Regions from separate parts of the Paenibacillus sp. LBL genome, predicted to be linked through region 3. Evidence: riboswitches for the same ligand, from Rfam matches in the RefSeq annotation. Region 3 holds a riboswitch; each other region holds the start of a gene.
The links. Region 3 has a riboswitch for thiamine pyrophosphate ahead of M2277_RS01365 (YkoF family thiamine/hydroxymethylpyrimidine-binding protein). Riboswitches for the same ligand answer to the same signal wherever they lie in the genome.

Region 1: it holds a riboswitch for thiamine pyrophosphate, as region 3 does, so the genes downstream of both, M2277_RS20150 (ECF transporter S component) here and M2277_RS01365 (YkoF family thiamine/hydroxymethylpyrimidine-binding protein) in region 3, are expected to answer to the same signal.
Region 2: it holds a riboswitch for thiamine pyrophosphate, as region 3 does, so the genes downstream of both, tenA (thiaminase II) here and M2277_RS01365 (YkoF family thiamine/hydroxymethylpyrimidine-binding protein) in region 3, are expected to answer to the same signal.

The regions. Positions count from the first base shown of each region.
Region 1 covers NZ_JARXYU010000010.1:80,490-84,454, reverse strand. Annotated here, with positions in the region: gene M2277_RS20155 (ABC transporter ATP-binding protein) at 1-885, opposite strand, end outside; gene M2277_RS20150 (ECF transporter S component) at 878-1,507, opposite strand; TPP riboswitch at 1,599-1,711, opposite strand; gene asd (archaetidylserine decarboxylase) at 1,877-2,680, shown strand; gene M2277_RS20140 (SDR family oxidoreductase) at 2,741-3,592, opposite strand.
Region 2 covers NZ_JARXYU010000006.1:308,428-312,392, reverse strand. Annotated here, with positions in the region: gene M2277_RS16280 (hypothetical protein) at 1-351, opposite strand, end outside; TPP riboswitch at 2,169-2,272, shown strand; gene tenA (thiaminase II) at 2,417-3,103, shown strand; gene thiM (hydroxyethylthiazole kinase) at 3,153-3,965, shown strand, end outside.
Region 3 covers NZ_JARXYU010000001.1:278,658-282,622, forward strand. Annotated here, with positions in the region: gene M2277_RS01350 (carboxypeptidase regulatory-like domain-containing protein) at 1-785, opposite strand, end outside; gene M2277_RS01355 (hypothetical protein) at 763-1,116, opposite strand; gene M2277_RS01360 (sigma-70 family RNA polymerase sigma factor) at 1,109-1,600, opposite strand; TPP riboswitch at 1,834-1,936, shown strand; gene M2277_RS01365 (YkoF family thiamine/hydroxymethylpyrimidine-binding protein) at 2,025-2,627, shown strand; gene M2277_RS01370 (YjcZ family sporulation protein) at 2,699-2,794, opposite strand; gene M2277_RS01375 (nucleotidyltransferase domain-containing protein) at 2,910-3,608, opposite strand; gene M2277_RS01380 (class I SAM-dependent methyltransferase) at 3,752-3,965, shown strand, end outside.

The sequences.
Region 1 (3,965 bases), on a different contig from region 3:
CTCCCCATCTAAAGGGTAAGGCAGGGCAGCCTCGTGCAGGAGATTCCCCAGATCTTCGCCATAGGCATCAACCGGAGCAAACAATTCCCGGCCGGCCCGGGTCTGAGCATAATCTTCCCACACGCCGGGATACCAGATTCCATAGGATTTAAGCTCGCACTCATACTTAGCAAATACTGCCGCCGGCGGTCCATCGCCCAGAATAACGCCATCCGGACTGAACAGAACGACACGATCCACGTATTTCGCCATCTCTTCGATCCGGTGCTCGACGATGATCAGTGTACGTCCTTCCGATACGGATTTCACCGCATCCCAGATCTGCTCCCGTCCTTCCGGGTCAAGCAGTGCGGACGGCTCGTCAAGGAACAGCACCTCCGGCTCCAGCAGCAGGGCGGAAGCCAGCGCCAGCCTCTGCTTCATCCCTTGCGACAGATGGCCGATCGGCAGATGAAGCTCCTCCAAATTCAGCCCCACCTCATGCAGCGCCGCTTGCATCCGTTCCTTCATCTCGTCTCGGGGAATACTCAGATTCTCCAGTACAAAGGCCAGCTCCTCATCCACATACGGCATGCAAAACTGCGTATCCGGGTCTTGAAATACGTATCCCCAGGAGCGCGGGACAATCTGTGCCTCACACTTCATTGGCACTTCCGTAGCGCGGGGAATCATTCCGCTAAGCACCTGGAGCAGCGTGGATTTGCCGCATCCGCTCGGACCAAGCAGCAGCACCTTTTCCCCACGGGCTGCCGAGAACGAGAGATCTTTGAACATCAGCCTCTCTTCCCCGGGATACTTCAAGCGCAGTCCCTCCACCTGCACAGCCTGCTCCTGTTGAACCTCAGCGGACTGAGCCGGAAATAGGCTTACCGTGGCATTAGACATGGCGCGCATCATCCAGCGCTTCGTAATCCTTCTTCGACGCGGGACGCAGCAGAGACGTTACGCCTGTGCGATCCAGCGCCTTGGCCAAGAGCAGCATTAACAGACCTGCAATAACTGCACCGCTGATTACCCGCATACCGTATTTGGCAAGGAACATCCATGTCTGCAGATCATCCGTATAGCTGTAATAAAAGTCCATCATCATCGAACCGATGGCCGCTCCGGCCCCGGCAATCACCAAGGTCCACGCTGAGGTACTCCGATAGCGGAACGCCGCGAATACCAACTCTGCCCCCAGTCCTTGAATCAAGCCATATAACAATAGAGTCAATCCCCAGCCGCTGCCAAACAGCACCTCCACGTGGGCAGCAGCCACTTCCGCGATGATGGCCACGCCCGGCTTGCGAATTAACAAATAAGCCAGCGTAGCTGCCGCAAACCACATGCCGTAGAGCAGCTCATCCGCTTCAAAAAACAACGGTTTAAAAAGATTATAGACCGACCCCCAGAAGTGATAAATCACGCCAAACACAAGCGATACCAGCACCGTCACCAAAATATCGCTTAACCGCAGCCCTCTTCTGGGCTGAACCCCCAACTTCTCTTGCATTGATGTTCCCATAACAACCTGTACCCCTCTCCACCGCTATTTTTGTGTAAACACAACAAAAAACCGTCTGGAAAAACGCGCAGACGGAAAAATAGGCCCTATGTAGGTAGGGTCGGATATTCTCTACGCTGGCATTACCCAGTTCAGATTAACGGTCAACAGCGGATAATAGCTGCAATCTCAGCCTGATTCACTCAAGCCCCCGTATTCCCTATTCGGTTTTATGTTAATTTTAAAATACAGGTCCGCTCCAGAATTTGCAAGAACCTTTTTTCAAATATGGCTATTTATTGATTTCCATCTCATTCTATGTCAATATCAGAGTGATTGGCTTTTCCACCATCGCTATATTGCTTACACCTATGCACAAAGGAGAATGACATGGCTAAACAATTGCTGCGTCTGATGACTGAGCTCTCCTCCCGAAAATGGTTGTCCCGAATGATGGGGCATTGTTCCCACAGCCGGCTGAGCCGTCATCTAATACCTGCATTTATACGAATCTATCAAATTCCGGCTCATGAAGCGGAGAAAGAGATCCACGAATACCGCTCATTGAACGAGTTCTTTTCCCGCCGGTTAAAAATAGGCCTGCGTGCCATCGATGACACCGTCGATGCCATGGTAAGCCCTGTCGATGCCACTATTTCAGCAATGTGCGCCATTCATGCCGGCACCATTCTGAGTGTCAAGGGACAGGATTACACCCTGAGCGAGCTGCTCGCGAAATCCCCGAGAATGGAAAACTATATAAACGGTTATGCATTCGTATTGTATTTAAGCCCAACAGATTATCACCGCATCCATTCACCCGTAACCGGTGTTCAGGCGGAAAGCGAGCATCTGAAGGGGAAGGTTTACCCCGTGAATGACTTTGCGATGACCCATATCCGAACTGTGCTGAGCCGCAATGAGCGTCTCATTACCTACATTGCCCATGAATTCGGAGAAGTTGCCGTCGTGAAGGTGGGCGCAATGAACGTGAGCAGCATCCGTTACGCCGATGAGAGCGTTAAGAAATGGCAGATCGGCGATGAACTCGCGTATTTTGAATTCGGCTCTACCGTTGTGCTTTTGACGGAGAACGGCACGTTTAGCCCTCGCGGCGACCTGGAGCCCGGCTCCAAAGTGAAAATGGGAGAATTACTCGGTTTGCTGCACCCCTCCACGGCCAAAAAAGGGTAATTCCTGCCGCCCCAGCGCACATGACAAGTTAAGGCATTCGATCATTAGCAGCATGAATGATTAACGTCTGCCCAGCATCCGATAAATCATCTGCTGAAACCACCGGTCCGGCAGCAATCCCTTAATCCATGCGGTTATACGCGTGCCTTGGGGCAGCTTATATCGGAATCTCGGTTTGGACATGGAGGCAATCCTTGCCACGAGCTTCGCCACCTCCAACGGATTTCCGCTTCCCCTGGCTGTCCGCTCGGAATAGTCCAGCACACCCTTCAGCATGTCGCTGTAGGGTGACCCTTCCTTCACCTCTAACTCACCAAAGCTCTTATTCCAGATCGGTGTGCCATAAGCACCTGGCTGAACCAGCACAACGTGCATGCCGAAGGGCATAAGCTCCAGCGACAGGCTCTCCCCGAATCCTTCAATCGCAAATTTGGAGGAAGCATAAGGTCCATAACCCGGGAAGCCGACCACGCCGCTGATGCTGCTCATGAGAATAATCTTGGAATTCTCGGTCCGGCGCATCAGCGGCAGCATGTGCTGTGTCACAGATACCGTTCCGAAGAAATTCGTCTCCATCTGTCTTCTCCACCCACTCAGCGGCACTTCCTCCACCATTCCGCCTACCGCTTCACCAGCATTGTTCACCAGCACATCCAATCGACCAAACCGCTGCTCCAAATGCAGGGCAACCGCCCGTACCTGCTCTTCATCGCATATATCCAATCGAACCCGATGAATTCGCTCTGCAACACCCGCCTGCTCCGCGCGGGTCATCAGCTCTTGAGCCGCCTCCGGTCTGCGAAGCCCTGCAACCACATCATATCCCGCTTGCGCCAGCTCCAGGCTGATAAGCAGCCCAAAGCCGCTGGAGGCCCCCGTCACCAATGCCACTTTTCCTGTCCCTGCAATCACCAACGGTTCACCACATATTCCGTACTTGCCACCAACAACGTCACTCCCATCACCTTTCTATTCCTTCAGAATACCTTACCAACAAACTTACTCCCTTTGGCCTCAGCCGAACAAACTTTATGTATATGCTTAATATGCCAAATTTCCGTTGTATGAATAGGTCTGGCACCCGAAGGTACACATAAGAAAAAAATACCTATCGCGTACTCTAAATATACGAGAAAAAGGGAGCCGGTTAGCTCCCTTTGCGGTTCATCCTGAGAAAAGCATATATGAAATCGGGATTCAACATCACCCGTATGAAGGCCAAGGCTCATTAAAACCACACATCCTGATGATCCTGATTCGTTGTCTTCATGCGGCGCAAGCGATT
Region 2 (3,965 bases), on a different contig from region 3:
GGACAACGCCGGTGTGCGAACAGACAACGCCGTGGTGGGGAACAGAAGAAGTCCAACGGCAAGACAGACCAGGATAACAAAAGACATGCTGCGTTTACGAGACCATGCTTTTTGCTGCAGGAAGAGGGTTAGAGCCATGCTCAGCAGGACGGAGATTAGAAGGTGCAGCATAAACTCGGTGAGATCGGATAGCTGCAGTTCCTTCAGGACAGGCACGTAATCAACGTTCAGGAGCAGCGTGTAGACTTTGTATGAGGTGAAATGCTCTACCATATTCAAGATCAGTCCAAGGATGATACCGGCGGCAATGCCTGCCCAGACCGATTGAGTAAACCTGTACTTACGCCACATGAGCGACATTCCCCCTTTAGTTGCCATTGTATAACACTCGTCTATTGGAGTGAAACGAATCTTCACTGTAGATAAGAGCGAAGCCGACTACGCGGGGAAGCGCAATGAACATAATCAGATAACCTAATATACTAGCCTGGTCGCCAACACCACTATTACGCGAGTAACCTTGGCTCTTGGCGATGTCCTCGACATATTATCGGACTCAGGATCCGCTATTTACCTCAATTATGCCCGTTTTTTGAATTTTGCGGACTCAGGATCCCTTATTACATCATAAAACAACCAAATTGCTGACTCATATCACAAATAGCGTATCTCATGTCCGTTAGTCTCAAAAGTAACATTTTTCTAGCAAAATAACGTATCCTCTATCCGTTAGCGCAAGAGTAGCATGCCCACAACAATCATAACCATCATAACCATAACCATGAATAACACCATCACACTACCATCATTACAGCGCAGCAGACTTCAGATGATGCACGGCGTTACGGACGTCAAGCCATCCGGAATGGGCGTGAGCTCTGCTGCGCCAATACCACTATTTCACGACACTATTTCACGAGTAACCTTGGCTCTTGGCGATGTCTTCGACATATTAAAGGACATCAGATCCGCTATTTGCCTCATTTAGTTCCTTTTTTGAATCTAACGGACTCAGGATTCCTTATTACCTCATAAAACAGCTAATTTACCGACTCATATCACAAATAACGCATCTCATGTCCGTTAATCTCAAAAGTAACACTTTTCTAGGAAAATAACGTATCCTCTGTCCGTTAGCGCAAGAGTAGCATGCCCACAACAATCATAACCATCATAACCATAACCATGAATAACACCATCACACTACCATCATTACAGCGCAGCAGACTTCAGATGATGCACGGCGTTACGGACGTCAAGCCATCCGGAATGGGCGTGAGCTCTGCTGCGCCAATACCACTATTTCACGACACTATTTCACGAGTAACCTTGGCTCTTGGCGATGTCTTCGACATATTAAAGGACATCAGATCCGCTATTTGCCTCATTTAGTTCCTTTTTTGAATCTAACGGACTCAGGATTCCTTATTACCTCATAAAACAGCTAATTTACCGACTCATATCACAAATAACGCATCTCATGTCCGTTAATCTCAAAAGTAACACTTTTCTAGGAAAATAACGTATCCTCTGTCCGTTAGCCCCAAGAGCAGCATGCCCACAACAATCACAACCATCATAACCATCATAACCATCATAACCATCACAAACCCCCGGTATTATCGTAGATCCAGGTGAGTTGATTGTGCCCATAACCACACCTATAACCATCACAAACCCCCGGTATTACCGTAGACCCAGGTGAGTTGATTGTGCCCACACCCACACCCATAACCATCACAACTACCACCATTTCAGCACAGCGAAATTTCTTAAGACTGCGTTACGAGGTGCAGCCATCCCGAATGGGTTTAACAGCTTTCGATTGGTTCGTCATCAATAGGCTCCTCTTCAAATCATGTATTTATTTGAATTGCTCGGATGTACTCATTATGGGGATATGCCTTTGAAGCGTCTGTGTTTCAGTGTATCGAGATCAGTTTTTATGCGAATATGGCTATTCCGGTAAGTGCGGTGTCCTAACGTTGACTCCGCCGTTCCTTCCGTTGGCCCTAGTACACCTTATCTCAGCCTAAAATCCTTCGCTAAATCGCTCAACAACGAGGTCACCCAATATTGCACAGGTTCGTGCATAAGAATTTCGTTAACCAACGGTTAACGTTTGACACCATCCAAAAACCTATGTACAGTAATAGACAAAAGAATAGGAAGTCCACTAGGGGAGCCGTTGGCGGCTGAGACAAGAGTGTATCTTGGACCCTTTGAACCTGATCTAGTTCGTACTAGCGTAGGAAAGTGGAGCCTTCGTATATAAGGCCTCGGTACGTTTTTCTATCGTACCCGGGCTTGTTGACGAAGCCGCTCCAGTTTCGGGGGCGGCTTTTTAGCGTTGCCTTGAAGGCTGTGTGCGTAACCGGACTTCCTGCTTTTCAATTCATGAGAGGTGGGGATAAGTATGAGTTTCACGCAAGAGCTTCGCAGGCAGTCGGATGGCATTTTTCAAGCGATTTTTGATCATCCCTTTGTGAGAGGGATTGCTGCAGGAACATTATCGAGGGAACAACTGATTCACTATGTGAAGCAAGATTTTGAGTATTTAAACGCCTACATGCGGATTTATGGCATCGCCATATCCAAATCTACCAGCAGGAATGAGATTGCGACTTTTAATGAACAGATTTCTTTTATTCTGAACAGCGAGATTCATCCGCATCAGAACTTTTGCGCTGCCGCAGGGGTGACCTACGAGGAGCTTCAGGGGTATCCGCTTGCGCCATCCGCGCATCATTATATCCGTCACATGTTGACGGTGGCGCATGAGGGCAGTCTTGGCGAGATTATGGCAGTGCTGCTGCCATGTCCCTGGACGTATCTGGAGATTGGCCGCAAGCTGCTGGATGAAGTGAAGCCGGATGAATCTCACCCGTTCTATGACTGGATTTATTTTTACGGCAACCGCGGGGAAGAGGCGACGGCGAAGTTTTGTAACGGTGTTGACCTGTGGGCGGAAAGCGCCACAGCGGCGGAGCGGGAGCGGATGACGGAGCATTTTATGCTGAGCTGCCAGTTGGAGTACATGTTCTGGGACATGGCTTACAAGCAGGAGGAGTGGCCGGTGCAGATGCAGGCTGCGGTGCTGTAAAGAGTAGTGTCTGTAACGATCTAGCATAGATAAGAGAGGCTGATTTCATATGAATATATGGGAAAAAGAGGTTTCGGCGCTTTTGAGCAAGGTACAGCAGACGAGCCCCCTCGTTCACAATATGACAAACGTGGTGGTTACGAATTTTACGGCTAACGGCTTGTACGCGCTGGGCGCGTCGCCGGTAATGGCATATGCGCCGGAGGAAGTGGCGGATATGGCTGCCATCGCGGGTGCCGTGGTGCTAAACATCGGCACGCTGAACCGCGAGCTGGTAGACGCGATGATTACCGCCGGGCTATCGGCGAATGCCCATGGCGTACCGCTCCTATTGGACCCGGTCGGTGCGGGCGCGACCCGCTTTCGGACGGAGTCGGCGCAGCGGATCCTGCGCGAAGTGAAGGTTTCGCTGGTGCGCGGGAATGCGGCTGAAGTGGCTCACCTTGTTGGGGAGGCCCGCGAGATCAAGGGTGTTGATGCAGAGAGCAGCGGAGATATCGGCAATGCCGAGCTTGCGGTGCGGGCTGCGCGGGAGCTGGACACCCTGGTGGTGATCACGGGTAAAGAAGACGTGATCACCGAGGGGACTAATGTTCGCATCATTACCGGCGGCCATGCGCTGCTCACAAAGGTCACCGGAGCAGGTTGCCTGCTGACCTCGGTGCTGGGTGCTTTTGCCGCAGTTGAATCCAACCTGCTGCTTGCAGGCACAGCGGGCCTCGCCTTCTATGGCGCAGCCGCCTCCCGGGCAGCGGAGCGTACGGCTGATCTTGGGCCGGGGAGCTTCCAGAACGCTTTTCTGGATGAGCTGTCCAAGCTTCATCCAGGTTCGCTGCAGGGCTACGCGACCATCCGTGAAGCT
Region 3 (3,965 bases):
TTCAGCTGATTCGCCCGTTTTGAGATATCCGAATTTGCAAAGTTCCCGCCGGACCCTTCTGATATCCGATTCAACACGTCCATAGCGGCTTGGGGGCTCCCCCGACGCAGGAGCATTTCCGAGTGATATAAAAGGGCCTTACTATGGATGTCCCTCCAATCTCCAGAAAGGACTTTCCCTAATCGCTCATATTGCAGCGCCGCCTGATCAGGCTGGTCCAGCCTGTCATAGAGGCTCGCAAGCTCCAGCACCAATTCATGCTGATAGGAATAAAGAACAGGCTCCGGAGAATATCCGCTGCTCAGATCCCCGAACTTTTGGATAGCGGTTTCCAATATATCCGCTGCTCCCTCCACATCACCATTCATCGAATAATGCTCCGCAAGGTCTATTGCGGCATATTTCATATATTCTCCGGCTGGCGCTCCCAGCACATATTGATTCAGCAGCGGCAAACGTTCATCCTCAGTAAAACGAATCTGCTGATCGGTGCTTCCTCCTGTGCTGGTGAACCCCGGACTAATAAACACATCAAACCGATGAGATAGCTCTGTTGCTCTAGGCACAATCACATACTTCTCGATCATCTCCCATTTCCGGTTGCTGCTGCTTTCTTCATGAATAAGGTCAATGACTTTGGCTATCCCCTCAGCTTGGCCTTGTTCTATCTGCTTCTCCGCAATCAGCAGCCCTATTCGAGGTGTGAGCATAGATACCATCATAACGAAGAGGATTAAACCCGAAACCCCCAACACCAGGTGTTTAATCTTGACCCGAATTTTCAAGCCTGGCCACCATCCTCTCGTACTGATCCTTCCAGTAATAATTCCCCCCGGCTTCAAGCAGTTCATTGCTCACCTGCAAGGGCACGGAAACAGCAGGTTTCACAATTGCTTCCCTCCATAACAAACCTCCGAGCAGCAGAACGGCCGCTACTGCGCCAAAATAACCAATTGCGGCAGCAGAAATTTCTACTTCCTTATTCCACAAGGAAGACAAACGTTCGCGGCTGGATTTTGGAAATGTGCGAGAAATCACCTTCTCTGCGCCCAGGAATCGAATTTCCTCCAGCTCCTGCTTTAGTTGTTCGGCCATTTCCTGTTCTTCGCTACGCATCGCTCTCCCCCTTCTCGACAACAATCTGCCGGAGTTTATGCCGCCCTCTCATTAAACGTGCCTTAACCGTGTTTATATTCAGCTGCAATTGCGCTGCAATTTCTTGAACACCCAACTCATTATAATAATAGAGCGTAATCACTTCTCGGTATGTATAGGGCAGCTGCTGCACTGATTTGATCATTTCAGCCTCACGCCAATGGACGCCCAGCATTTCATCCACGGCAGGTACACTTTCGTTTACATGCTGGTCCATCCTCGGCATGGGAAAAATATGACGCCAATCCCATGTACGCTGCCGCATCCGGCATCGATTCACTGCAATTCGGGTCAACCAGCTACGAAGTTTGTCGCCGTCACGAAGCTGAGCGATATTCTCGAACGCCTGGATAAAGGTATCTTGAACGGCCTCTTCAGCCGCTTGACGGTCACGCAGCAGCAATACTGCCGTGCGAAGCAGATAATCTCCATACTGTTCCATCAATTCCCGGAGAGCCGCCTCTTCTTTTTGTTTTAAGCGCTGTATGACATCCAGGCCATCTCCCCCTCTCTATAACTATGATGCGTCTGGTCTTTCATCGGTTGCATCAATTTGGATCAATGTCGAAAAAAAATCGAATGATTGAAAACCTTCCGACAAAACGATACAATAACACAAGCAAGAAACCTTTGTCTTCCTGAACTGGCAATAGTTCCGGGACCAACTGCATATCATGTTGGCTGTACTAGGGGTGCCATGTGCTGAGAGACGGCGTGCTGCCGTTAACCCTTATCACCCGATCTAGGTCATACTAGCGTGGGGAAGTGTAGCATTTATGTTTATACTTTTTCACGTAGGCATAACTGCACTTTCTTCACGGGGTGCGGTTTTTTTGCGTGGATTTATATCATAGGGGAGGATAACAACAATGAGTGAGCTAACATGTGGAACCAGTCGCATCGTCGGATGCCGATTCTCGGTGTTTCCGATGACTGACCGATTTGTGGAAGTCATTATGGACGCGCTGAAATCCGTCAACACGGGGAAAGTATGGATTCAGACGGATGATGTGAGCACCTGTATTCGTGGACGGGCGGAGCATGTATTTGATGTAACGAGGGCGATTTTTGCTTATGCGGCAGCAAGCGGTGTGCACACCGTCTTTAACGGAACTTATTCTATTGGCTGTCCTGGTGATACGGAAGCCGATGTATATATGTCAGAGGATTCGGAGCGTTTGAACCGCGAGATTGGGAAGAATGCCGATATAGACACGGCCTGCCAATTTGCCCTTTATCCACTGGGTACAGACCATTACATGGATGTTATCTATAAAGAGGTGCATCGGGCTAAGGAAAAAGGAACGTTCGCCGGAAGCGTTCACTATGCCAGCCGGTTGGACGGCTCCATCTCCAAGGTGTTTGAATCCCTCGAAGATGCGTTTTTGCATGCGATCCAATCGGACAGCAGTCACCTTGTCATGACCGCAGTCGTGTCTGCACACAGTCCATCAGCCAAGCCAAGACCGTGATCACTTCTATATAACAGGCAAAAGCCCGGCGCATGCCGGGCTTTTGCGATTTGCTCCAAGAGCTTGACGAATTAAACCCAAGCACTCGAGATGATTACGAGCAGGATGAAGAGAACCAAAATAATACCTACTGAATTACCCCATCCACCGCCATATACTCCGCTCATGAAGATCCCTCCTGGATTTAAAGAATGACGTGACCGAATCACATGATTATTGTATTGGTCGTGGAAGGCGAACGTCACGGCTAATGTACCTCTCTTATTGCTCACCCGTCAAAATCTATTCCTCATAACCCACAAGAAGCATGCCCCCGAACGGGTTCAGCACTTGCTCTGTGAATGCCAGAAGGAGGGAGGGATCGTCCTGTCGATACATCGCTGAAAGCGAAACCTCCAATTGATCTCCCAATGCCGTGCTGAATCGGTGGAACAGCCGAAACAGCATCTTGCCTTCCCCTGTCCATTCCCCATTCACTCTAAGTACAAATTCGCAAAGTACCATCATGATCTTTTGCACCGTAAACCATTTCTCGCCATCCCGCTTAGGATTCTTCAAATCCTGCACATATTCCGTAATCATGTAACGGTATTCATCAATATCGGTTTGCATCCATGGCATCGGTCCGTAATTCAAATCATGCTGGGCCTCTGCGCGGACTGCTTCTCCTTCCGGCAACGAGCGCAGCACCTTACCCTCCGCTGTGATCCGCTGCAATGTCGGATTGGCTGCCATCACGCCCTCGTCGAAGTATTCACGATAGGATGACAAAGACAATATAAACAATTCCACAATCCATCCATCCGCTTCCAGGGTCTTTCTCCGCATCTCATCTCCGTCCCGCTCAAGGATGACGATGTCCAAATCAGATTGCTCGTTATGTTCTCCTCTGCTTGCACTGCCGCCAAGCACAGCTAGCAAACAGTCGGGATAATGACGGTGAATAACACGCTCTGCTGCCTCCATCGGTTCCTTCTTCATGGCTATTTCCCCCAGTAGTTCTCATAGCTCCCGAAAAAAAGGGCTCAAAATATTTAATTCAGCAAAAACCCCAAACGTACCTTAATCATATGGTAAATAAACGATTACCCTCATGATGACTACAAGGAAGAAGGGAAGATGAAATGAACTACATTCACATGCTATCCAGATTAGGTATGGGCAGTGCGCATCCGGGCGGATTCGAGGCTACCTTAAGAATGCTGAAGAATTATCCGATTGAGCCGAACAGTCGTATTCTGGAGGTTGGCTGCGGAACAGGCAGGACAGCATGCCATCTTTCGGAGATGGGCTATCAAGTCACGGCCATAGATCTCAATGAGAATATGATTAAAAAAG